DNA from 3 places in the Hymenobacter siberiensis genome. Region 1 is predicted to be linked to each of the others. Evidence: riboswitches for the same ligand, from Rfam matches in the RefSeq annotation. Region 1 holds a riboswitch; each other region holds the start of a gene.

The links. Region 1 has a riboswitch for S-adenosylmethionine ahead of KQ659_RS20230 (peroxiredoxin-like family protein). Riboswitches for the same ligand answer to the same signal wherever they lie in the genome.
Region 2: linked by a shared signal. The riboswitch ahead of KQ659_RS17030 (phosphoadenylyl-sulfate reductase) and the one ahead of KQ659_RS20230 (peroxiredoxin-like family protein) in region 1 are both predicted to bind S-adenosylmethionine.
Region 3: linked by a shared signal. The riboswitch ahead of KQ659_RS12870 (ATP-grasp domain-containing protein) and the one ahead of KQ659_RS20230 (peroxiredoxin-like family protein) in region 1 are both predicted to bind S-adenosylmethionine.

Annotation. Positions count from the first base shown of each region.
Region 1 is NZ_JAHLZY020000001.1:4,578,060-4,585,570, forward strand. Features, by position in the region: gene KQ659_RS20210 (TonB-dependent receptor domain-containing protein) at 1-2,129, shown strand, start outside; gene KQ659_RS20215 (lysylphosphatidylglycerol synthase transmembrane domain-containing protein) at 2,271-3,350, shown strand; gene KQ659_RS20220 (hypothetical protein) at 3,526-3,945, opposite strand; gene KQ659_RS20225 (LysM peptidoglycan-binding domain-containing protein) at 4,146-4,427, shown strand; SAM riboswitch class I at 4,695-4,810, shown strand; gene KQ659_RS20230 (peroxiredoxin-like family protein) at 5,180-5,845, shown strand; gene KQ659_RS20235 (O-acetylhomoserine aminocarboxypropyltransferase/cysteine synthase family protein) at 5,898-7,277, shown strand; gene KQ659_RS20240 (homoserine O-acetyltransferase family protein) at 7,421-7,511, shown strand, end outside.
Region 2 is NZ_JAHLZY020000001.1:3,837,551-3,845,061, reverse strand. Features, by position in the region: gene KQ659_RS17055 (NADPH-dependent assimilatory sulfite reductase hemoprotein subunit) at 1-1,374, opposite strand, end outside; gene KQ659_RS17050 (flavodoxin domain-containing protein) at 1,568-2,065, opposite strand; gene KQ659_RS17045 (elongation factor 1-alpha C-terminal domain-related protein) at 2,304-2,807, opposite strand; partial or broken gene KQ659_RS17040 (ISAs1 family transposase) at 2,882-3,424, opposite strand; gene KQ659_RS17035 (transposase family protein) at 3,687-3,956, opposite strand; gene KQ659_RS17030 (phosphoadenylyl-sulfate reductase) at 4,016-4,774, opposite strand; SAM riboswitch class I at 5,042-5,130, opposite strand; gene KQ659_RS17025 (RNA polymerase sigma factor) at 5,337-5,915, shown strand; gene KQ659_RS17020 (hypothetical protein) at 6,044-6,823, shown strand; gene KQ659_RS17015 (hypothetical protein) at 6,820-7,511, shown strand, end outside.
Region 3 is NZ_JAHLZY020000001.1:2,879,964-2,887,474, forward strand. Features, by position in the region: gene KQ659_RS12860 (amino acid permease) at 1-799, opposite strand, end outside; gene KQ659_RS12865 (LLM class flavin-dependent oxidoreductase) at 965-1,984, opposite strand; gene KQ659_RS12870 (ATP-grasp domain-containing protein) at 1,995-2,984, opposite strand; SAM riboswitch class I at 3,429-3,520, opposite strand; gene KQ659_RS12875 (hypothetical protein) at 3,687-3,914, shown strand; gene KQ659_RS12880 (hypothetical protein) at 3,915-4,115, shown strand; gene KQ659_RS12885 (TonB-dependent receptor plug domain-containing protein) at 4,265-6,172, opposite strand; gene KQ659_RS12890 (M1 family aminopeptidase) at 6,474-7,511, shown strand, end outside.

The DNA.
Region 1 (7,511 bases):
TGAACGGCGGCCTGCGCACGGGCAAAATGGGCTTTTCGCTGGGCGGCTTCGGGCGGGCGCAGTACAACGTACCGGGCGAGTTCTCGAACACGCAAGTGACGCGCAGCCTTGCCGACGACAAGGCTACCACCACCCTGCAATCGGCCAATACCCGCCTGCAGCAGATTTTCGGGCGCTACACGCTGGGCTGGGACTACGACATCGACAAGTTCAACTCCCTGCAGGCCTCGGTGGCCTACGGCACCCGCAGCGGCCGCAACTACCAGGATGGCCTGCTGCGCACCAGCTACAAAGGAGCCTTCGCCACCGGCACGCCCTCCGGCACCGACCTGCGCGACACCTACTCGAAAGACCTGTCGGGCACCGTGGACGCCAGCCTGAACTATACCCACAACTTCGCCAAACCGCAGCACGAAATCAGCCTGCTCACGCTGTTCAGCCGCAACGACCGCACCAACAGCTACACCAACTCCATTCTGAACACGACGCTGCCCAACAGTCCGGCCAGCATCGTGAACGACAACCCCAGCTACAACGAGGAATACACCGTTCAGCTTGATTATCAGAACCCCATCAGCAAAACCCAGATTCTGGAAATGGGCGCGAAGAACATTCTGCGGCGCGTGAATTCGGACTATACCACTACGTCTTTCGGGGCCAGCGGCGAGGTGGTGCCGTCGGTGGGGCTGTCGACCAACAACATTTTCACCTACCGCCAGAACGTGACGGCCGGCTACGTGGCCTATACCCTGGGCCTGCCCAAGGGCTTCACCCTGAAGCCCGGCCTGCGCTACGAGTACACGGCCATCAGCGCCGATTTTGCGAATTCGGCCACGCCCGTTAGTATTCCCAACTACGACGTGCTGGTGCCCAGCGTGAACCTCTCGCGCAAGCTCTCGAACGGCAACGTGCTGAAGCTGGCGTACAACCGCCGCATTCAGCGCCCGTCGCTGCAGTTCCTGAACCCCAACGTGAACGCGCAGAACCCCAAGAATATCAGCTTTGGCAACCCCAAGCTGGCTCCCGAATACACCAACAACTACGAGCTGGGCTACAGCACCGCCTACAAGCGCCTGAACCTGAACTTCAGCACGTTCATGCGCAATACCACGGGCTCCATTGAGGCGCTGCGCACGGTGCGGGGTGCCGATACCGTGCAAACCAGCTACGCTAATATTGGCCAGCAGAACTCCTATGGCGGCAGCCTGTTCGCCAACATCAACAACGGCAAACTAAGCCTCAACGCGGGCATCGATGCCTATTATATCACCCTCACCAACAACGTGCCCGACCGCAATTTCAACGCCTACAACGAAGGCTTTGTGATGAGCGGCCGCGTGTTTGGCTCCTATAATTTCACGCCGGTGTGGGGCCTGCAGGCCTTCGTGTTCTATCGCGGCAACCAAGTGCAGCTGCAGGGCACCCAGAGTGGCTTCGGCGTATACAGCCTCAGCGTGAAGCGCGACTTTGCCGAGAAGCGCGGTAGCATCGGCTTCGGGGCCGAGAACTTCTTCACGCCCAGCATCACCATTCGCAACACCGTGGTGTCGCCCCTCATCGACCAGGCCAGCCGCAACGTGCTGCACAACATGAGTTTTAAGGTGAACGTGAGCTACCGCATTGGCAAGCTGACGGTGGCCCCGCCCACCCGCCGCGGCAAAACCATCAACAACGACGACCTGAAAAGCGGCGGCGAAGGCGGCGGTGACATAGGCGGCGGTGGCGCGCCCGGCGGCGGGGCATCCGGTGGTGGTGGCGCTCGCCCAACGGGTGGTGCCCCGTCCGGCGCGCCCGCCGGCACGGCCCGCCCCGGCGGCTACCCTGGCGCGGCTCCGGCCGGCGCTGGTGCCCGCCCCGGCGGCTACCCCGGCCAGCAGCGCGGCACCGCACCCGCCGACGGCACTTCCGGCAAGCCCGCTACCGACAGCACCAGCCGTCCCCAGCCCGGCCAGCGCCCCGGCGGCTACCCCGGCCTGCGCCCCACCACGGCCCAGCCCGCCGACTCAACCAATCGCCAAACCCCGGCCCCGGCCAACAACCCCATCAACGCGCCGGCCAATGCGCCCTCACCCGGCACCAGCACGCCCAACGGCACCGTACCGGCCGGCAGCCCCGGCGGCCGGCCCTAGCACAATGCTAAGAGGGTTAATACTGAAAAACGTCATGCTGTGCTTGTTGCAGCATGACGTTTTTCATATCTCCTTAATCCATTTTTAATCAGTCGTCGGCTGGCTACTCCCTACTTTTGCCCGGCTGCTTTATTTCCTTCGATGACCGATAAACCCCTCGCTCCCCTGCCCGAAGACGACGCGCATTTTTTGCAGCGCTTGCAGCCCTCGCGGCTCATTCTGCCCGTCGTGATTGGCCTGAGCGTGGTGGGGTTCATGTTCTGGCGCAGCTACAAGCCCGGCGATTTGGCCCCCCTGGCCCACGCCAGCTACTCGTGGCTGCTGGTTACGCTGCTGGTACTGCTGGGCCGCGATTTTGGCTACATCTACCGCATCCGGCACATCACCGAACGGGTGCTGAGCTACCGCCAGAGCCTCGATGTGATTATGATTTGGGAGTTTGCCTCCTGCGTGCTGCCCTCGGCGGTGGGCGGCACGGCGGTGGCTTCGTTCATTCTGAACAAGGAAGGCATTCCGCTGGGTAAGTCCATGGCCTACATCATGGTTACGGCCCTGATGGACAACCTGTACTACGTCATCATGGTGCCGCTGGTCGTTCTCATCGCCGGGGCCGGGCTCTACCCGCACGAGGCCATGCAGGGCGCCTTTATCGCCACGCTGCGCGTGGCGTTTGTCGTGAGCTACGTGGCCGTTACGGCCTACGCGGGCCTGATGCTGTACGCCATTTTCGTCAATCCGAAATCGGTGCGGCGGCTGCTGGTGCGGCTGTTCTCGTTCCGGCTGATGCGGCGCTGGCAGCGCTCGGCCTACAAGCACGGCCAGGGCATGATGGATGCGTCCATCCAGTTGCGCGGCAATCCGGCCATCTACTGGTGGCGGGCGGCGGGCAGCACCTTCTTCGTCTGGACGGCCCGCTACCTCGTCATCGGCTGCCTCATCGCCGCCTTCGTGCCGATGGACACGGACACGTTCCTGTTCATTTTCGCCCGCAACCTCACCTACAAAGTGCTGCTGCTGCTGGCCATCACGCCGGGCGGGGCGGGTATTGTGGAGGGCGCGTTTCCCACGTTTTTCGGCAAGTTTATCGGTACGGCCACGCTCACCAGCTTCATGGTGCTGCTGTATCGGGTGGTCACGTATTACCTGTATCTGGTGCTGGGCAGCGTGTTTTTGCCGCGCTGGGTGGGGCGGGTATTTGCGAAGCGGCCGGCACAGCAGTAACGCGAGCGTTGTAGCTCATATCGGAGTTGTTTAGAAAGTCGCAAAAGGTCCCCGAACGGTCATGCTTCGCTGCGCTCTGCATGACCGTTCGGGGACTTTCTAAACAGCTTCATCATAAAAAAAGCCCCGAACCAGTCTGGTTCGAGGCTTTTCGTTGGGTTGAATCCAGAGTAATCTACTCCTTTTCCAGCATCAGCGCGGCACCGTCGGCCGACTTCAGGGTGAGTTTCTTGTCGGTGAGGGTTTCCACAGCGAAGGTGTTGCTGGTGGTCGCGCCGTCGGGCGTCATGGTAATAGTTTTGCCGGCCTGGTCGAACGTGTATTTGCCCGACACGGCTCCGCTGGCACCGGTCATGTTGTAGGTGCCGTTGGCGAAAATGCGCAGTTCTTCCTGTTTTTGAGCATCGGTTTGCTTCACTTTGTCGCCGCTGGTGTCGGTTTCCTTGGCGGTTTTCCACACCTTGCTATCGGTGCCGTACAGCATGTTCACGCCTTCCACCTTGCCCTTGTCGTTGCTGCAGGAAGCGGCAAAGAGCGACACAAGCAGCAACAGGCTGGCGAAGTAACGGAGCGAAAAAAGAGACTGAAGTTTCATGTGCACAAAGGGTAATGGTGAAAGAATGAAGATGACGCGCAAGGTGCGGACTCGTCGACTTACGACGCAGACGCAAAAGAGTTTAGGGCGCAACCCCGCCTAAGCTTGCCCGTATAGCAACCCCGTCGGCCCGCCTGCAAGCGTTTCCGGCCTGCAAGCGTTTCCGGCAGAATCTATCTCTCCATTTAATCACCGAAACCATGGGACTCTTCGATTTCATCAGCGACAAAGGCGACCAGAAGCCCGTAGAGCCCGCAGCTAAGCCGGCGGCTGGCGGCACCGATTTTTTTGGCAATGCCAAACCGGATGCTACCGGCGATACGTACACCGTAGTAAGCGGCGACTCTCTTTCTAAAATTGCAAAGCACCACTACGGCGACGCCGCCAAGTGGCACCAGATATACGACGCCAACAAGGCGCTCATCGGCAACAACCCCGACCTGATTGAAATCGGTCAGGTGTTGACCCTACCTAGTCTCTAGGTACTTTTTTGCAGAAAAAAGGTGAGAAAAGCCACTCTGTTTCAGGGTGGCTTTTTTGCGTTTGAAGGAATCGAAAGAACGACTTCGAAACAAAGAAATTCGAAACAAAGAAAAAAGACCGTCATGCTTCGCTGCGCTCTGCATGACGGTCTGAAAAAACCGAAACCGAAAAATATTTTCGAGGCAATACTTGCTCATCCCAAAAATTCTCTCGTACATTTGCCGATACCAAACAGGTACTCCCCGCTAACGGTGGGCAGTTTTCAAGTTTTATACAGAAGTGGCGAGAGACTAGGCTCCGTGACCCACTGGCAACCTTCGCTCAACGAAAGGTGCCAATTCCTACCCACTAGCGGCCTCGGCCACGATGGGGCAGATGATTCGAGTGCCATGGAAAATTCTTCTCGTTCCGCTTTTTTCAACCCGAATGCTCCGGCTGCTTTGCGCACCGTGGTTTCGGGTTTTGCTATTTCGGCCCCTTGCGGCCACAATCAGGTCGCCAGCCTCGCCCGAATGCGAATGCGAATGTGTTGTTGTTGCCCGTGTTGTTGCTAAGCTGATTTCGGCTTAGCCCCCCCTCTCCTTTTCTTCTTCGTGGGAATGCCGTAGCGTCCGGGCGTGCCAATGGGCTACGCCGGCTGATTGGCTAAAACGGCCCTGCTTACCGCCGGCTCGCTGCGTACCGCACCAGGCAAATTGACCCTGGCGGCCAGGTCCTAACGAAGAAATCCCTTTTTTTCATTCCACTTCGTATGCCTACGCTCATCGCTCCTGCATCCATTCAGCCCGAACTGGCTGCTACTGCCCAACACCTGGCCAATGTGCTGCCCGCTACCGCCAGCCAAACCATTGATGCCGGCATTGCAGCCGTACACGCGGCTGGTCTGGTTCAGCACAGCCTCCGCACCGGCCAGGTTGCGCCCGATTTCACCCTCCCCGACGCCAATGGGCAGCCGGTTTCGCTCGCCAGCCTGCGGGCAATTGGGCCGGTGGTGCTGGTGTTTTACCGGGGCAACTGGTGCCCATATTGCAACGTGCAGCTGCGGGCCTACAACCAGGCGTTGGCCCACTTTACCGCGAATAACGCCACACTGGTGGCCATTTCGCCCCAAACGCTGGACCTGACCAGCCTCACGGCGGAGGAAAAAAACCTGCAATTCCCGGTGCTCAGCGATGCTGGCAATACGGTGGCCAAGCAATACGGACTGGCCTACCAAGTAGGCGATGCCGTGTACCACACCCTGCACGGCGTGGGCATCGACCTGGCCGTGTTCAACGGCGACGACAGTGGCGAATTGCCTCTGACGGGCACCTTTATTATTGCCCAGGACGGCAGCATTGCGTGGGCCGCCACCGAGGCCAACTTCAAGGAACGTCCCGACCCGACCGTGCTGCTCGATGCACTGGCCCGGCTATAGCCCTGATTAAAACCTGAAATATTCAACGCTTCACGCTTAAAACCTCAGTATTATGTCCGTTCAGCCCCAACACTTCGAAACCCTCCAGCTTCACGCCGGCCAGCAGCCCGACCCCACCACCGGTGCCCGCGCCGTACCCCTGTACCAAACCACCAGCTACGTTTTCAAAAACGCTGAGCATGGCGCGAACTTGTTTGCGCTGAAGGAGTTTGGCAACATTTACACCCGCCTGATGAACCCCACCACCGACGTGTTCGAGCAGCGCGTGGCGGCGCTGGAAGGCGGCATTGCCGCCCTGGCCACGGGCTCGGGGCAGGCGGCCCAGTTCATTGCCCTGAACAACATCCTGCAAGCCGGCGACAACTTTGTGAGCACGGCCTACCTCTACGGCGGCACCTACAACCAGTTTAAGGTGGCCTTCAAGCGCCTGGGCATTGAGGCCCGCTTCGCAGATGGCGACAACCCGGCTTCGTTTGAGGAGCACATCGACGAGAAGACCAAGGCCATTTACCTCGAAACCATCGGCAATCCCAGCTTCAGCGTTCCCGATTTTGACGCCATCGCGGCCATTGCCAAAAAGCATGACTTACCGCTGATTGTGGACAACACCTTTGGCGCGGGCGGCTACCTGTTCCGGCCCCTGGAGCACGGCGCGCACATTGTGGTGGAGTCGGCCACGAAGTGGATTGGCGGGCACGGCACCAGCGTGGGCGGCGTGATTGTGGACAGCGGCAAATACGACTTCGGCAACGGCAAGTTTCCGCAGTTTACCGAGCCCAGCGAAGGCTACCACGGCCTGATATTCAACGACGTATTTGGCAAAAACAGCCCGTTTGGCAACATCGCCTTCATCATCCGGGCGCGGGTAGAAGGGCTGCGTGATTTTGGCCCGGCCATCAGCCCATTCAACTCCTGGCAGCTGCTCATTGGCCTCGAAACCCTGAGCCTGCGCGTGGACCGCACGGTAGAAAACGCCCTGAAAGTAGCGACCTGGCTGGAGCAGCACCCGCAGGTAGAAAGTGTGAACTACCCCGGCCTGGCCAGCAGCCCCTACCACGCCATTGCCCAGAAATACCTGAAGCGTGGCTTCGGCGGCGTGCTCTCGTTCCGGGTGAAGGGCACCAAGGAAAACGCTATGCAATTCATCGACAGCCTCAAGCTCATCAGCCACCTGGCCAACGTGGGCGATGCCAAGACACTCATCATCCAGCCCTCGGCCACCACGCACCAGCAAATGAGCGAAGCCGAGCAGCTGGCCGCCGGCGTGACGCCGACCTCGCTGCGCCTGTCGGTGGGTATTGAGCATTTCGACGACATCAAGGCTGATTTGCAGGCGGCTTTCGATGCCATCGGCAACACGGCCAGCCTGCCGACGGAAGGTCAGGAAGTGGGCGAGCCCGAGCTGGAGCACGCCCAGCCGCTGGAAGTATAGTGGTTAGTGGTTAACGCTTAACTACTAAAAAAGAATTGGTGCATCGGCCCGGGCCTCTTCCGTGATGGGAGGAGAAATGGGAGTGAGAAACTATTGTTCCGGGCCGATTCGCTGGTTCTAAAGCTGTGCTATTTAATTGAATTATGCCAACCCAACTATTTGAACTCCCTGACCTTAAGCTGGAAAGCGGCGAAACCCTGACCGGGGCGCATGTATCCTACCAGACCTGGGGCC
Region 2 (7,511 bases), 740 kb from region 1:
ATCGAGCTTGTCGAGCAATTGGGGCAGGTATCGCTCGGCCTCGGCGAAAGCCTGCGAGCAGGTGGGCAGGGCCACGCAGGCCAGAGCATTGCGGCGCAGAGCAGTGAGCTGCTCCGCTTTCGGGCCCGCGCCGTGGGCTTCGAGGATGGCCTGGATACGGATGCGATGGGCGGGCTCGATGTTGGCCAGAATCAGGTTCTGGTTGCCGGTGAGGCGGAATTCGCCGGTGTGGAAGGCGCTAATTTCGTGCAGTGCCGACTTGAGGCCGTAGCCGGGGCAGTCTAAGACCCGGCCGCCTTCCACAGACAAAACCAGGTGCGAAAGGCCGTCGGCGTTGCCGGTCCAGCCGAAGGCGTCGCTGGAGCTGTGGAACTGGTAGGGGCGGGTTCCGGCCAGCGCATAGCCCAGGCGCTGATGCAGCTCGGCTACGAAGGCGGGCAGGCCGGCGCGGTCGATGGTGTACTTGAGGAGCGAGAGCTTGCGGTTGGCGCGGTTGCCCCAGTCGCGCTGAATGGTCACGATTTTCTCGCACACATCCACCACTTTCTCCGTGGGCACGAAGCCGATGAGGTCGGCCAGGCGGGGGTAGGTTTCGGGCTGATTGAAGGTCATGCCCAGCCCGCCGCCCACGGCCACGTTGAAGCCCAGCAGCTGGCCATTTTCCTCGATGGCGATGAGGCCGATGTCGTTCGAGAAAATATCGGAATCGTTGTAGGGCGGCAGGTTCAGGGCGATTTTGAACTTGCGCGGCAGGTAGGTTTTGCCGTACACAGGTTCCGCGTCGTCGGTGGCTTCGGTGGTGTTTTGTAGCTCGCCATCGAGCCAGATTTCGTGGTAGGCCGTGGTGCGCGGCGTGAGGTGGGCGCTGATGGCGGCCGCCAGGGCCTGCACCTCGCCGTGCCCCCGGGACTCGTGCGGGTTCACGTTGCACATCACGTTGCGGTTCACGTTGCCGCAGCCGGCAATGCTGTCCAGCAGCGAATCGTTAAAGCCCTGGATGGTGGGGCGCAGGTCGCGCTTCAGCACGCCGTGCAGCTGGAAGGTCTGGCGGGTGGTGAGCTTGAGGGTGCCGTTGCCGTAGGCGTCGGCCAGGGCATCCATGCGCTGCCACTGGGGCGCGGTGGCCACGCCGCCCGGCACCCGCACCCGAATCATGAAGGAAAACAGCGGCTCCAGCTTCTGCCGCTTGCGCTCGGAATCGCGGTCGCGGTCGGTTTGCTGGTAGGAGCCGTGAAACTTGATGATGTGGGTGTCGTCGGGGTTCAGCGCGCCGGTGAGGCGGTTGTTGAGACTCTCGGCGATGGTGCCGCGCAGGTAGCGGTTGGCAGTTTTGACGTGCTCGACTTCGGAGAGTTGTGGTGGGGTTGTGGACATGATGTTGTGGCGCTCGCCTCACCCCCGGCCCCTCTCCGAAAAGGAGAGGGGAGCCACGGCGGCGCGGATATGTAGCACATGCTTTAGCTTGTGTGGCGTTGGGTTAAGTCAGGGTGATAAAGGCACAAGCTGAAGCATGTGCTACAAGGCATCAGGCTGCCCGCTCCGCCGGAGAGGGTACGCGGCACCGACGTTAGTACACGTCCTCCAGGTAGCGGCGCTGCTTGCGCAGGTTCTTCACGTAGGCCGCCGCGTCCTCGGCCGAGAGGCTGGCTTCCTTTTGCACTACCTGCGTGAGGGCCGTCAGTACGGCTCCGCCGAGGCGGTTTTTGTCGCCGCACACGTAGAATTGCGCGCCGTTTTCGAGCCAGCCAAACACGTCGCTGCTGTTCTCCAGCAGGTGGTCCTGCAGGTAGGTTTTCTCGGCCTGGTCGCGGGAGAAAGCCACGTCGAGCTTCGTCAGACTACCTTTTTTAAGGTGCTGCTGCCACTCGGCCTGGTACAGGAAACCGGTGGTGAAGTGCGGGTTGCCGAACAGTAGCCAGTTATGGCCGGTGGCCTCCCGCTCCACCCGCTCCACCACGAAGGCTCGGAACGGCGCGATGCCCGCGCCCGCGCCTACCATGATGATATCGGTTTCAAAATTCGCCGGCAGCTTGAAGTACTCGTTGTGCTCCACGAACACCCGCACCTCGTCGGGGTGGGCCCGCGCCTACTACGGTCAGGCGGGGGATAAAAAGGGGGAAATCAGGCATGGTTATTTGCGTCTGATTAATGGAAGGTTGAAGGGGAGGGGCCGTCCGCCGGTCTGACCGCCCTGGGCGGTCTGACCGGTCGTCGGGGAGGGCGTCGCGTCAGAGTGGCGCGCGGGCAATCGGTGGTGCTTCAACCTGTCAGACTGCCCAGGGCGGTCAGACCGGCGGACGGCATCAGATGGAAAACGCCGCCTCCGCCGGTACTTCTTCGGTGAAATATTTCGGGTCGGTGGCGGCCACGAGGCCGGCGGCCAGGGTGGCCCCGGTCTGCTCATCCACCAAGATAAAAGCGCCCGTCGCGCGGTTCTGGCGGTATTCGTCCACCACCAGCGGCAGGGCGGTTTTCAGGCGCACCCGTACGATGTCGTTCAGCCGGGCCTCGTCGGTGCCCTGGCTTTCGAAGGTTTCGATGTTGGTCTTTTGGAGGATGGTGGTCACGGCTGCTGTCACGGTAGCGGCATGGTGCTGCACCAGCAGCTTGCGGCCGGCGCGCAGGGGCCGCTCATCCATCCAGCAAAGCGTGGCTTCGAATTCGCGCACCACGGCCGGGTGGGCCGTGACGGGCACGATGGTATCGCCCCGGCTCACGTCCACATTGTCGCGCAGACGCAGGATTACGCCCTGCGGGGCCGTGGCCGTGGCCACTTCGCGCTGGTTCACTTCGATGGCCTCAAGCACCGTTTCCAGCCCCGAGGGCCAGATGCGGACCCGGTCGCCCTGGCGGTAGGTCCCCAGAGTTGATACGTTCTCTGTCAGGGCATGAAATATTTAAAGTTCTGGGCGAAGAAAAGTTGGGCGTAGCTGATGGAGGCATCGACGTTAGTGAGTAGGAAATTCAGGGCCAGGGTATTGAAGAGGGCCGCGTTGACGGCCGCGACGCGGTGGCGGATACCGTTGGTGTCTTGATTAAAATGCACGTCACGGGTGCGGTGGAGCTTGTTTTCGATGCCCCAATGCCCGCGAATGCCGACGGCGAAGTCGGCGGCTGAACGGTTACGCAGGCTGGTGAGGTAGTAGCGCGTTTGCCGTGTGGTGGCGTGCGGGCCCACCACGGTTTTGACGACGACCACGCAGCGCGCCACCCCGGCCCAGTCGGCCTGCCAGTGTGGGGCCGCAGGGTATACGCTGGTCTGCCAGCACAACGGGCGGCCGTCGCGGCGCTCGTCATGGCGGTGGGTCGCCCCGGCGGGCGTGGGGTCGGCGGCGTGTAAAGCGGCGATAGCGGCCCGCAGCTTAGGTTGGTTGCCTTTGACTTGCAGCACGTACTCGTTGCCGCTGGTCACGATGGCATCGGCCGTTTTTTTGGGCGTGCAGCGCGTCGAGCGTCAGCACCACGCCCCGGTCCTGCAAGCCGGCGAGTAGGTCGCGGATGACGCTCATCTCCCCCGTTTTCTGGTCCGTGTAGTCCTGCAGGGCCAGGGTCAGGCCCGTGCGCTGACAATACAGGCTCACAACCGAGACAACGCTTTGGCTAGCCTGCTGGGCCCCCTGCACGGTGGAGCGCAGGCTTTGCCCGTCGCCGGCCACCCAATCCCCAGCCTGCGTCTGCGACGTGAATCAGCGGTCAAAGGCCTGGGCCAGCGCGTCTTTGTCCAACGCCTGCAACAGGTCCCGAAAGGCCCCGTAGCTGGGCAGGCCGTGGCGCAATCCGAAATAAGCGGTAAAAAAAGCCGCGTTGCTGCGACCAAACTGGGCCATTTTTCGCGGCCCCGTGTACCCGCTGGTAATGGCCAGAAACGTCATCCACAGCAAGGCGGACAGCGAGAATCGTTGCCCCTGCGGGCGGCGCGGGTCGCGCACCTGCTGAAAAAATTCCGCTAGCTCCATTGCGTTTTTTACCAGCAAATCTACCGATTCTAACAGAACCTATCAACTCTGAGAGAGGCCTAGCCCGGCATTCGTTCCACCACCGGGTCGAGGCCCTGGTGGGCGGCGGTGGCGTGCAGGCCGCACTCCTTGGCCGCCGCGTCTTCCCACCACCAGCGGCCGGCGCGGAAGTCCTCGCCCAGCGCAATGGCCCGGGTGCAGGGCGCACAGCCGACGCTCACGAAACCTTGCCGATGAAGCGGGTTAACCGGAATGCCGTTGGCCTGCGCGAAGGCTTCGCACTCGGCCCAGGTCCAATCAAATAGCGGGTGCACTTTGATGAGCCCGTGGCCGGCATCCCACTCGGCCGGGTGCATGGTCTGGCGGTTCTGCGACTGTTCGGCACGGATGCCCGTCACCCACACCTGCTGGCCGGCCAGGGTCCGGCTCAGCGGCTCCACCTTGCGGATGTTGCAGCACTCCTTCCGGTTCGCTATGCTCTCGTAGAGGCTGTTGGGGCCTTTCTGGGCGACTAATTTTTCGAGCGCGGCAGTTTTGGGGGCGAAGACTTCGATGGACTTCTGGTAGCGCAGCAGGGTCTTGTGCCAAGTGGAGTAGGTTTCCTGAAAATTGCGGCCCGTGTCGAGGGTAAATACCCGGATGGGTATGTCGTTTTCGAAGATGAAGTGGGTGATAATCTGGTCCTCCAGCCCGAAGGATGTGGAGAACGAGACGCGGCCGGGGAAGTGGTCGGCCAGAAGGGCCAGCGTTTCGGGTGCCGAGCACTCGGGCAAGTAGCGGCGCAGGTCCGCGACCTGGCTTTCAAGGGGGAATGCCATGATGAAAGAGGGCGTTTTTCTCCGCAGAAAAAATCGAAATGGGCCGCGAAGGCTGCAAAAACCCGCTACGCGTCGCGCAATGAATCAATCACCACAAAAGGGTAGTAGCGGGGTGGCTGCCGCAGCAGCCGCCGGAAGAGTGGCCCTAGCTCAACAACCAGCAATCTTCCCCGGCATAGCGGCCAGGGAACAGCCAATGCAACAACACATTCGGCGCGGCGCGGGTGGTGGATTACAGGCGGGAATTGAGCAATGTGCTCACGGCAGTTTTTATATGTCAGGACTTGGCACCGTTCCAACTAGTGGGGGTTGCCGGCGTTTCGTCGAGCCTGTCTCTCCGCGCCTCTGTATAAAAATGGGTAGCGTCCCAAACGGGGGTTGTTGGCGCAAATGTAAAGGATGAAATTGCGAAATGCCAAAATTTTATGTTGCTGTGGTGCAGCTGGTTACCTGCTCCAACCGTTTGGCGACGCCCGGAAACTGCGTAATTTGGCGATGCAACCCCTGAACCCGCCGCGTGGTCTATGGATTGCTTAAGCACCTTTAAGACCTCGTTTTCTGCATGGAAGCCCTGTCCCTTTCCGCCTACGTCGACATCAACGCCCCGCTGGTGGAGCGCTGCCGCCTCAACGACCGCCAGGCCCAGGCCGAGATTTACCGGCGCTACTCCAAGGCCATGTTCAACGCGGCCCTGCGCATCACCGGCGACTATGCCGAGGCCGAAGATGTACTCCAGGAATCATTCCTGAGCGCCTTTCGCGAGCTGAGCGGCTACAAGGGTGACTCATCGTTCGGGGCCTGGCTCAAGCGCATTGTGGTGAACAAAAGTATCAATTGCCTGCGGCAGCGGCGGCTGGCACTAGTGCCTCTGGGCGAGCAGCACCACGAGGAGCCCGCCGAAGCCGCCGCCCTCTCGCCCGAGGACGAGGCCGATACCCACTACCGCGCCGACGTGCTGCGCCGCTGCATCCAGGAGTTGCCCGACGGCTACCGCGTGGTGCTCAGCCTCTACCTGCTCGAAGGCTACGACCACCTCGAAATCGCGGGCATCCTGGGTATTTCCGAATCGACTTCCAAATCACAGTACAGCCGGGCGCGGGTCCGGCTGCGCGAGCTGGCCGCCCAACGGGGCCTGAGTTAAAATTTATCCCTTATCAATCATTATATAATCGTTTCACTACCCTTCATCCGTTTTCGCCCGGCCGCGGTTTTCGTATAGCCCCGTGGCCCGCCCTGAACCTGGACGAACCGTGCGTCTGCTACTCATTCATGGATACCAAGAAAATTAATTCCCTCGAAACCTTCGTTGAGCGGCACCGCGCCGATTTCGACACCCACGAGCCGCGCCCCGACCTCTGGGCCGCGCTGGAGGAACAGCTCGGTGCCCCTGCCACCGCGCCCCAAACCCCGGTTATGCGCCTGGCCGATGCGCCGGAGGTGCCATTTATTGCGCCCGTAGCAGCAGGAACCCAACCGAAGGCCCGCGCCGGCTGGTTTCAGCGCTACGGCGTGGCGGCGGCGCTGGCCCTGCTCGTATTTGCCGCCGGGGCCAGCGAGGCCTGGAAAGCCAACCGGGCCGCGCCCGAAACGGCCGTGGTGGCCGCGCCGGCCGCTGCTACTCCTGGCACCGTTGCTACCGAACCCGATGCGGCCCTGTACCAGGGCGGCAACCCGCTCTCCCTCACCGCCGCCGAGCACACCACCGGGGCCGACAGCCAGCTGGTGCGCGCCGTGCGCGGCATGGAAACCTATTACACCAACCAGCTGGCCCGCCGCCAAACCGAGCTGAGCCAGCTCAGCGGCCCCGGCATGGCCGCCATGAACGCCGACTGGCAGCATGAGCTGGTGTCGCTCGACTCCAGCTACCGCGAGCTTAAGCAGCAGCTGCTGCACCATCCGCAGCCCGATGCCGTGCTCACGGCCATGAACCGCAACCTGCAAATCCGCCTCGACATTCTCGACCGGCAGCTGAACCTGGGCAATACGGCCCAGGCAGTTCCCAACAACAATTCTTACGTGCTGGCCGATAGCCGGCGCCAGGCCGAATGAACCCGCCCCTGGCTTTGCGGGTAAGCCGATGGGTGGCGCTGTGCGGCGGGCTTCTGAGCCTGCTGGCCCCGCAGCCCACCCGGGCGCAGGATGGCCAAACCCGCTGGTTGGCAGTGGGCCACGGCGTAGCCATTCATATTCTGACGCCTGATGCGCGCCATGCCGAGGCCGCGCTTTTTGGCGAGGAACAGGAGCCCCAGCAGCATCAGCAGAACCCGTTGGTAGCCCAGACCGACGACCAGGGCAGTGCCAGCCTGCAGGTAGAGCAGCGCCGCCACTTGGTGCGCAGCTACGCGGTACCGAAATCCGGTCGCCCGTTTTCGCTCGATACGCGCTACGGCCGGGTGCAAATCAATACCTGGAATAAGAAGGAAATCAAGGTGGATGCCGAGTTGGTAGCGCGCTCGGAAAGCGACGCCGGGGCCCGCCAGATTCTCGACGCGCTGGGCGTACAGTGGCTCGATTACGATGCCAAAACCGGTGGCGTGGCCGTGAGCACGCAGTTTGGCCCCGCGTTGCGCGGCCGGGCCGGCGGCTGCCGTTACGAGGTGAACTACACCGTGTGGCTGCCCCGCACCACGGCCCTGAAAATCTACAATAGCTTTGGTGAAGTGACCGTGGCCGGCGATGTAAGCGGCCCCACCGAGCTGGCCATGGAATACGGCACCCTGCGCACCGCCCGCCTCGA
Region 3 (7,511 bases), 1.7 Mb from region 1:
TGTTGCGCTGCGGGTTTTTGGTTTCCTGGGCCATGGTGGCCACGATATCGAAGCCGATGAAGACGAAGAAAATAACACCCGCCCCGCGCAGGATGCCGCTTAGGCCGAACTCGCCAAACTTGCCGGTGTTGGCCGGGATGTAGGGTTGGTAGTTGGCCGGGTCGATGTACTTCCAGCCCAGCGCGATGAACACCAGCACCACGGCCACCTTCAGGGCCACTACCAAGGCATTGAACCACGCCGAGCCCTTGGTGCCCCGCGTGACGATGGCCGTAATGGCCAGCACGATGAGCATAGCCGGCACGTTCACGTAGCCGCTCACGGTGCTGCCATCGGCCAGCGTGGCCGACTCGAACGGCGACATCACCAGCCGCGCCGGAATGTGCAGCCCGTACTTGCTCAGAAACTTGATAAGATACTGTGACCAGCTAATGGCCACCGTGGCTGCGCCGACGGAGTATTCGAGCACCAAATCCCAACCGATAATCCAGGCGAATAACTCGCCCATGGTGGCGTAGGAATACGTGTAGGCAGAGCCCGACACCGGCACCAGCGCCGCAAACTCGGCGTAGCATAAGGCCGAAAAAGCGCAACCCACGGCGGCTACCAGGAAAGAAATCGTAACGGCCGGCCCGGCGTTGTTAGCCGCCGCAATGCCGGTTAAGGAGAATAAACCTGCCCCGATAATAACTCCAATCCCAATGGCGATGAGGCTCACGCCATTCAGACTTCGTTTGAGGGTATTGACCCCCGTTTCAGCTGCTTCGGCGCGAAGCAGCTCCAATGATTTTTTAAGCATGTAAATGCGCACAGCTGCGCTTAAAAGAATGTCCGTAAAAACAGTCATGCTGAGCTTGTCGAAGCATTTCTACCGCGCAAGTAGTCATTTACTACTGAGGTAAAGATGCTTCGACAAGCTCAGCATGACGTTCTAGCACTGACGTTCACCATAGAATCAATTTAACTACGCCAGCACCTGAATAACAGATTCCGAAAACCGCTCCATTTCCTCCAGCTGCGGGCTGGCCTGCAGCAAAAAGAAGTCGACTCCCACGTTTTCGAACTCCCCAATCCGGTCCTGAATCTGAGCCGACGTACCGGTGAGGCCCGTCCGCAGGCCCCGATTCGATACCGAGTAGTCCTGTAGCGAAACCTGCTGTTCGAGCTGGGTACCGGCCAGCCACTGCTGGTAGTTGCCATAGCCCGCCGCCGAAGCTTTCACGTTGGTAATGCGGTCAAGCTCCTTTTTCACGTCCTGCTCGTTGTCGCGCACAATCGTGTAGCCCGCCACCCCGAATTTCATCGGCGGCAGGCCTTTTTGCTCGCGGCGGCGGCACATGTCGGCAATGCGGGCCCCAATTTGCGCGGGCGAGTCGCCGTGCATCACGTAGCCATCGCACTGCGTCGAAATCAGGTCTTTGGCTGCTTCCGATTCGCCCCCGGCGTAGAGAAACGGTGCCTTGGCGGGCTTGGGCTGCAGCACGTTATCGGCCACCTGGTAGTACTTGCCGTCGTAGCTGAAATGGTCCTGCTTCCACACGTTGGTCACCACATCGAGCCACTCGCGGGTGCGGGCATACCGGTCGTCGTGCTGCTCAAAATGCAGGCCGTACTTCGTGGCCTCATCGCGCCACCAGCTCGACACCACGTTCAGCGACAGGCGGCCGGGGGCAATCAGGTCGATGTTGGCCGCCTGCTTGGCCAGCAGCGCGGGGTGGTGAAACGTCGGCCGCACGGCCACCATTATTTCGAGCTGCTCGGTTACGGCCGCCAGTGCCGCGGCCGTGCTCCAGGCCTCCAGCGAAGCCACCTCCGAACCTTTTATATCATTGAGATACAGCTCGGCAATGAGCGTGAGGTCGTATCCGAGCGCCTCGCTGCGCTGGGCCAGCTGCTTCACATAGCTCCAGTCGGTGGGCATGTGCTCGTCTTCCACATTGCGCAGCCAACCGCCAAATACGGGCATCCAATATCCAAATTTCATGGCAATGATATTAAGCAGTGACTAATTGATTTTTGCTGGCCGCCGGCACTGGCAGCTGCGTTTCGAGGTAGTCCACGAAACGGGCGTAGGGGTCAAATCCCACCACATTCACGGCATCGGCCACGAAGTTGGACAGGGCGTTGATGTCGTAGAACAGTACCTCGCCGCTCCGGTCATCAATCAGGTATTCGATGCCGCCCACGTCGATTTTAGCAGCGGCCACAATGCGCTCCACGGCGGCAATTACCTCGGCTGGCGGCGTAAACGCCTCCACCTGAATCCCCTTCTTCGGCGCTTCCGTCAGGCAGAACTCGGCCGACTGCTCCTCCGGAATCTGGCAGATTTCGGCCGGACACAGGTTGAAGCTTTCGCCGGTGGTAAACACCTTCATGGCGTACAAAAACTTGCCGTCGAGCATCTCGACGCGGTGGATATTACCGCCGCGCGGCGTCACGTACTCCTGCACCAGGGCCGTCTGGTCGATTCCCAGGTCAATCTGGCCAGCCTCCACAGCCGCCTGCAAGCCGGCCAGCGTGTCGAAGCGAATAATACCCGCGCCACTACCGCCGATATTCACCTTCACCACAATCGGAAATTGCAGCTCGCGGGCCGCATCCACCGCCCGCGAAGCGTGGTTAATCACGAACGATTTCGGGTATTTCAAGCCCAGCGACTCGAACAGCGACAGCTGCCGGGCCTTGTTGGTTTCGATGGCCGTGGCCGCCGAACCATTGATAATGCGCGTCCCGATACGCTCCAGGTGCGTGGCAAAGCCGGCGGTGTGAAAAATACCCTGCCCGTGCCCCCGCAGGTAGGCCGAGGAGCTCATCCGGTTCACCACCAAACTGTAGCGGCTTTCAGTTTCAGCCGGGTTGAAGAGGTGGTGCGCGGCATCAATTTTCTCGTAGGGCAGCTCCCGCCGGTCCAGCTCCGCAAACAGCGGCTTGAACCATTCGGGATGCTCGAAATAAATGCCAATAGGTTTTTGAATGGATGACATAAAATGTTCTGAAAGAGTGATATGAAGCCAGAAAAAGGTCAGCGCCGGGTGGGCAAACTGAACTCGGAAACCGGGCCGCTGCAAAGGCAGCAAGGGCAGGAGACATTTCGACAGGACCTGGCACGCTCATTTCTTCGGGTATCGGATTGGCCGCTCCAACCACACACCAAACGGCATGGTCAGCATCGGCCCGGGCTCCGGCAACGAGCCCCAAACACACCACCCAGAAAATGAGGACGCAGCACATGCTGCAAACATAGCGGCGCACAAAGCCTACCAGCTTGCGCTACCGCCGTCCTACCCGCGAAAAATTACTCGGAGATAGGGTTAAGCCTGGCAACAACAGCAACAACAGCCCATGCCCATGTGGCGCATAGCCGCCACGGGGACAAGAAAAACAGCAGTTTGGGGGGAGAGGTTGTTGGAGGCTTCCACGGCAACTTATTTTTATATGGTCAGGAATTGGCACCGGTCCGCGGGTGCGGGTGGTTGCCGGCGCGTCATCGAGCCTGTCTCTCAGCGCCTCTCTATAAAAAAAATCCTTCCGAAAGAAAGAATTGGTGCTGCAAAGGTAAGCCCGAAAGTCTGAACCCGCCACGCTGGACAGCATTTTACAACCTGGCCACCCCCGGCTGCGCAAGGGCCAACTATTTGGCGGGCACACCTGCTCTGCATATCCGCCACCTGCCTGAGACCATTTTCATGTCCGATACCGTTGTTCACGCCGAGCCCTACGGCAGCCTGCTTTTCTGCCCCGCCGTTCCCTGCTTTATCATTGCCTGGCAGAGCTTTGCCAATAGCGAACAGTTCCGCTTTCTCATGAACAAGGGCTTGGAATTGTACACGGCCGAGGCCGCCCGCACGCAACCACTGGGCTGGCTCGCCGACACGCGCGACGTGCAGGCCGTAAAGCCCGCCGACCAGGAATGAATGCGCGCTGACTGGAACGTTCGCGCCCATAAAGCCGGTATCCGCCACGTCAGCTTCGTGGTGCCGGAAACCGTGTTCGGCCAGATTTCGGTGCAGAGCTATTCCCACAACGTGGCCGAAACCAACGAATACGAAATCGAGACCTCCCAGCACCGCACGTTGCAGGAGGCAAAAGAATGGCTGAAAGCGGCGATTCACTAACCGCACCGGCTAGGGAAATCCGAATAAAAAAGAACGTCATGCCGAGCGTAGCCGAGGCATCTCGCGTGCAGTAGTAATCCATTCTATTGAGTTACTATCACAAGCAAGATGCCTCGGCTACGCTCGGCATGACGTTCCTTATTTCCAGCCTACCGCCGCAGCGCCAGGCGCACGCCGGCCATCAGCCAGCGACCGGGCATCTGGGCCCCCAGCAGGTCGGAGTATTTGGCGTCGAACAGGTTCTGGGCCTGGCCCACCACCCACAGGCGCTCGGGCAGCAGGGCCACATCGAGGCGGCCATTGATGACCACGTAATCGGAGGAAAGCGTGAAGTCGCCCACTGGTGGCACCCCGGCGCGCTGCTTGTATACCCCGCCCAGGCTGGCCGTGAAGCGGCGGTGCACCAGGCTCAGATTACCGCTCACGAGCTGCCGGGCCACGTTACTCAGGTATTGCGATACGATGCTGCCGTCCACGTTCAGGTGGGTGTAGGTGTAGCCCACGCTGCCGTCGAGGCGCAGGCCAGGAGCCAGTTGAGCCCGGGTATTTGCTTCAAATTCGAGGCCCTGCGTGCTCACGGCAAACAGGTTTTGAGCGTAGCGGTAGGTGCTGGCCGGGTTGAGATTGGTGAAGCCGGTGCCGGCCTGCACTTCGCTGCCGGGCGTGGCCACGTAATCAATCAGGTTGCGGCCGTAGCGGTTGAAGTAGGTGCCGCGTAGCGTGAGCGCGGGGCAAACCGTGAAATCGAGGCCACCCTCGTAGCTCCAGGTACGCTCGGCGGCCAGGCCGGGATTGCCTACGTTGAAGCCGTTGGGCACCGTGCCAGGCCGGATGGCCGAGTTGTACTGCTCGGTAAAATTGGCTGCCCGGATGGCGCGACCCACGGCGGCGCGCACGGTCAGCTTCTCGCCCAGCAGCTGGCTGGCCGTGAGCTGGGGCAGTAACTCAGTACCGTAGGCCTGGTCGTGGTCGAGGCGCAGGGCGGCGGTCAGGCTCAGGCCGGCGGCAGGTGTGAGGCCGGCCACGGCAAATGCGCCCTGGTGCCACACGGCGTGGTTGCCGCGGTCGTTGCTGCGCACGCTGCGGCGGTCGGCCTGGCCGCCAAGGGTCAACTGCACCTTATCCGACAGGCGCAACTGATGCTGGCCCTGCACATTGAGGTAGTGCATGAGGTGGTCGCTGGCCGCCGAGGTGGGCGTGTACAGGTAGTAGTCGGTGCTGGACGTGCCCACCAATTGCAGCTCGGTGCGGGCGCGGGCGTTCCAATCGTAGCGCAGCTGGCCCTGGTACCAGTCGCGCGAGGTGGTTTCGCGGGCGCGGTCGCCAGCGTTGGTCGTGTAGAAATTCTGAGCGTTATAGTCGCGCCGGTCGAAGCTGGCACGGGCGGCAGCGCTGAATTTGGGGCTGATTTGATAAGCGCCCGAAAGCGAGTAGGTGTTCAGCTTGAAGTCGTTGCGCCCGCCGCCGGGCAGGTTCAGCAGCTGGCCGCTGGCGGTGTTGTTGAGGATACCGCCAGCCAGCCGCAGGCCCTTGTCCTGGCCGTAGAAACCGGCGTTGGTGGTTTTCAAATCGTACTCACCAGCCATGAACGTGCCGCCGACTTCCACGCCGTCGGGCCGGTGGGTGGCGGCGAAGGTTTTGGTCACGATGTTCACGAAGCCGCCCACGGCATCGGGGCCGTAGAGGGCCGCACCGGGGCCGCGTACCACTTCAATCTGCTCAATTTCAGCGGGCGTGATGGGCAAATAGCCCGCAAAGTGCCCCGTGAGCGGGTCGTTCAGCCGCATGCCATCGAGCAGAATCAGCACTTGGTTGAAAGTGGAGCCGCGCAGGGTAATATCGGCCTGCGTACCGAAATTGCCCCGGCTCTGCATCTCAATGGCCGGTAATAAGCGCAGCAAATCATCGAGCGATGAAACCGGGTACTGGCTGAGCGTGCGGCCAGGTATCACGGTCACGTAGCGGCCAGTCTGGCCGGCTACCTGGTTCAGGCGGGTGCCATACACGGTCACCTCATTCAGGGCGCGGGTACTATCGACCGGAGTGCTCTGGGCCAAAGCATTAGCGGTAAATAGTGTACAGAAAAGCGGGGTAGCGTAGCGCGTAAGTCGCATTCTTAAGGGGGTTGATGGGGGTGCAAAGCTACGGTAGTGCGAACGCTACGAGTCTGCGTCTCGCTACAGCGCAGCGAATATTCGTTGTTTATTATCGCAGGGGCATTTCGCATTTCCGCATTCGCCGCGTTGCGGCGACACGCGGACTTGCAAAGTCCACGCTACTTTCGTCCCCGCGTCAGGCAACGTCAGCCTCGCACCCGCGTCCTTCGCGCGAAACTCATTTCCCACCATTCGTTTCTCTATGAAGCACCTTTTCGCGCTGGGCCTACTGGGCCTGGCGGCCACCAGCCCGGCTTTCGCGCAGGCTCCCACCCCGCCGGCTGCCAAGCCCGAATCTCCCTACCGCGCCTCGGCCACCAAGGTCAACGACCTGGTACACACCAAGCTCGATGTGCGCTTCGACTATGCCAAGCGCTACCTCTATGGCAAGGAGTGGGTGACCCTCAAGCCCCATGGCTACCCCACCGACTCGCTGCGTCTCGATGCCAAAGGCATGGACATCAAAGCCGTGGCCCTGATGAGCGGTGACAAGCAAACCCCGCTCAAGTACGACTACGCCGACGGGATGAACCTGCGCATCAACCTGGGCCGCGTTTTCAAGCCGGGCGAGGAGTACACGGTGTACATCGACTACGTCTCGAAGCCCGACGAGCTGAAGGTGAAAGGCTCGGCCGCCATCACCGATGCCAAGGGCCTGTATTTCATCAACCCCGACTCGGCCGTGGCCGGCAAGCCGGTGCAAATCTGGACGCAGGGCGAGACCGAGGGCTCGTCGGCCTGGTTCCCTACCATCGACCGGCCCAACCAGAAAACGACCGAGGAAATCTCGATGACCGTGCCGGCTAAGTACGTCACGCTCAGCAACGGCCGGATGGTGAGCAGTACCCCCGCCGGCCCCGGCCTGCGCACCGACGTGTGGAAGATGGAGCTGCCCCACGCCCCCTATCTGTTTATGATGGCCGTAGGCGACTTTAAAATCTACAAAGACACCTGGCGCGGCAAGGAGGTGAGCTACTACCTCGAACCCAAGTACGCGCCCTTCGCCAAGCAGATTTTCGGCAACACGCCCGATATGCTGGAGTTTTACTCCAACCGTCTCGGCGTGGAGTATCCGTGGAATAAGTACAGCCAGATTGTGGCCCGTGACTACGTGAGCGGGGCCATGGAAAACACCACCGCCACACTGCACGGCGAGCAGGTGCAAATGACCGACCGCGAGCTACTGGACCGCGAATACGGCTCCGAATCGGTGATTGCGCACGAGCTGTTCCACCAATGG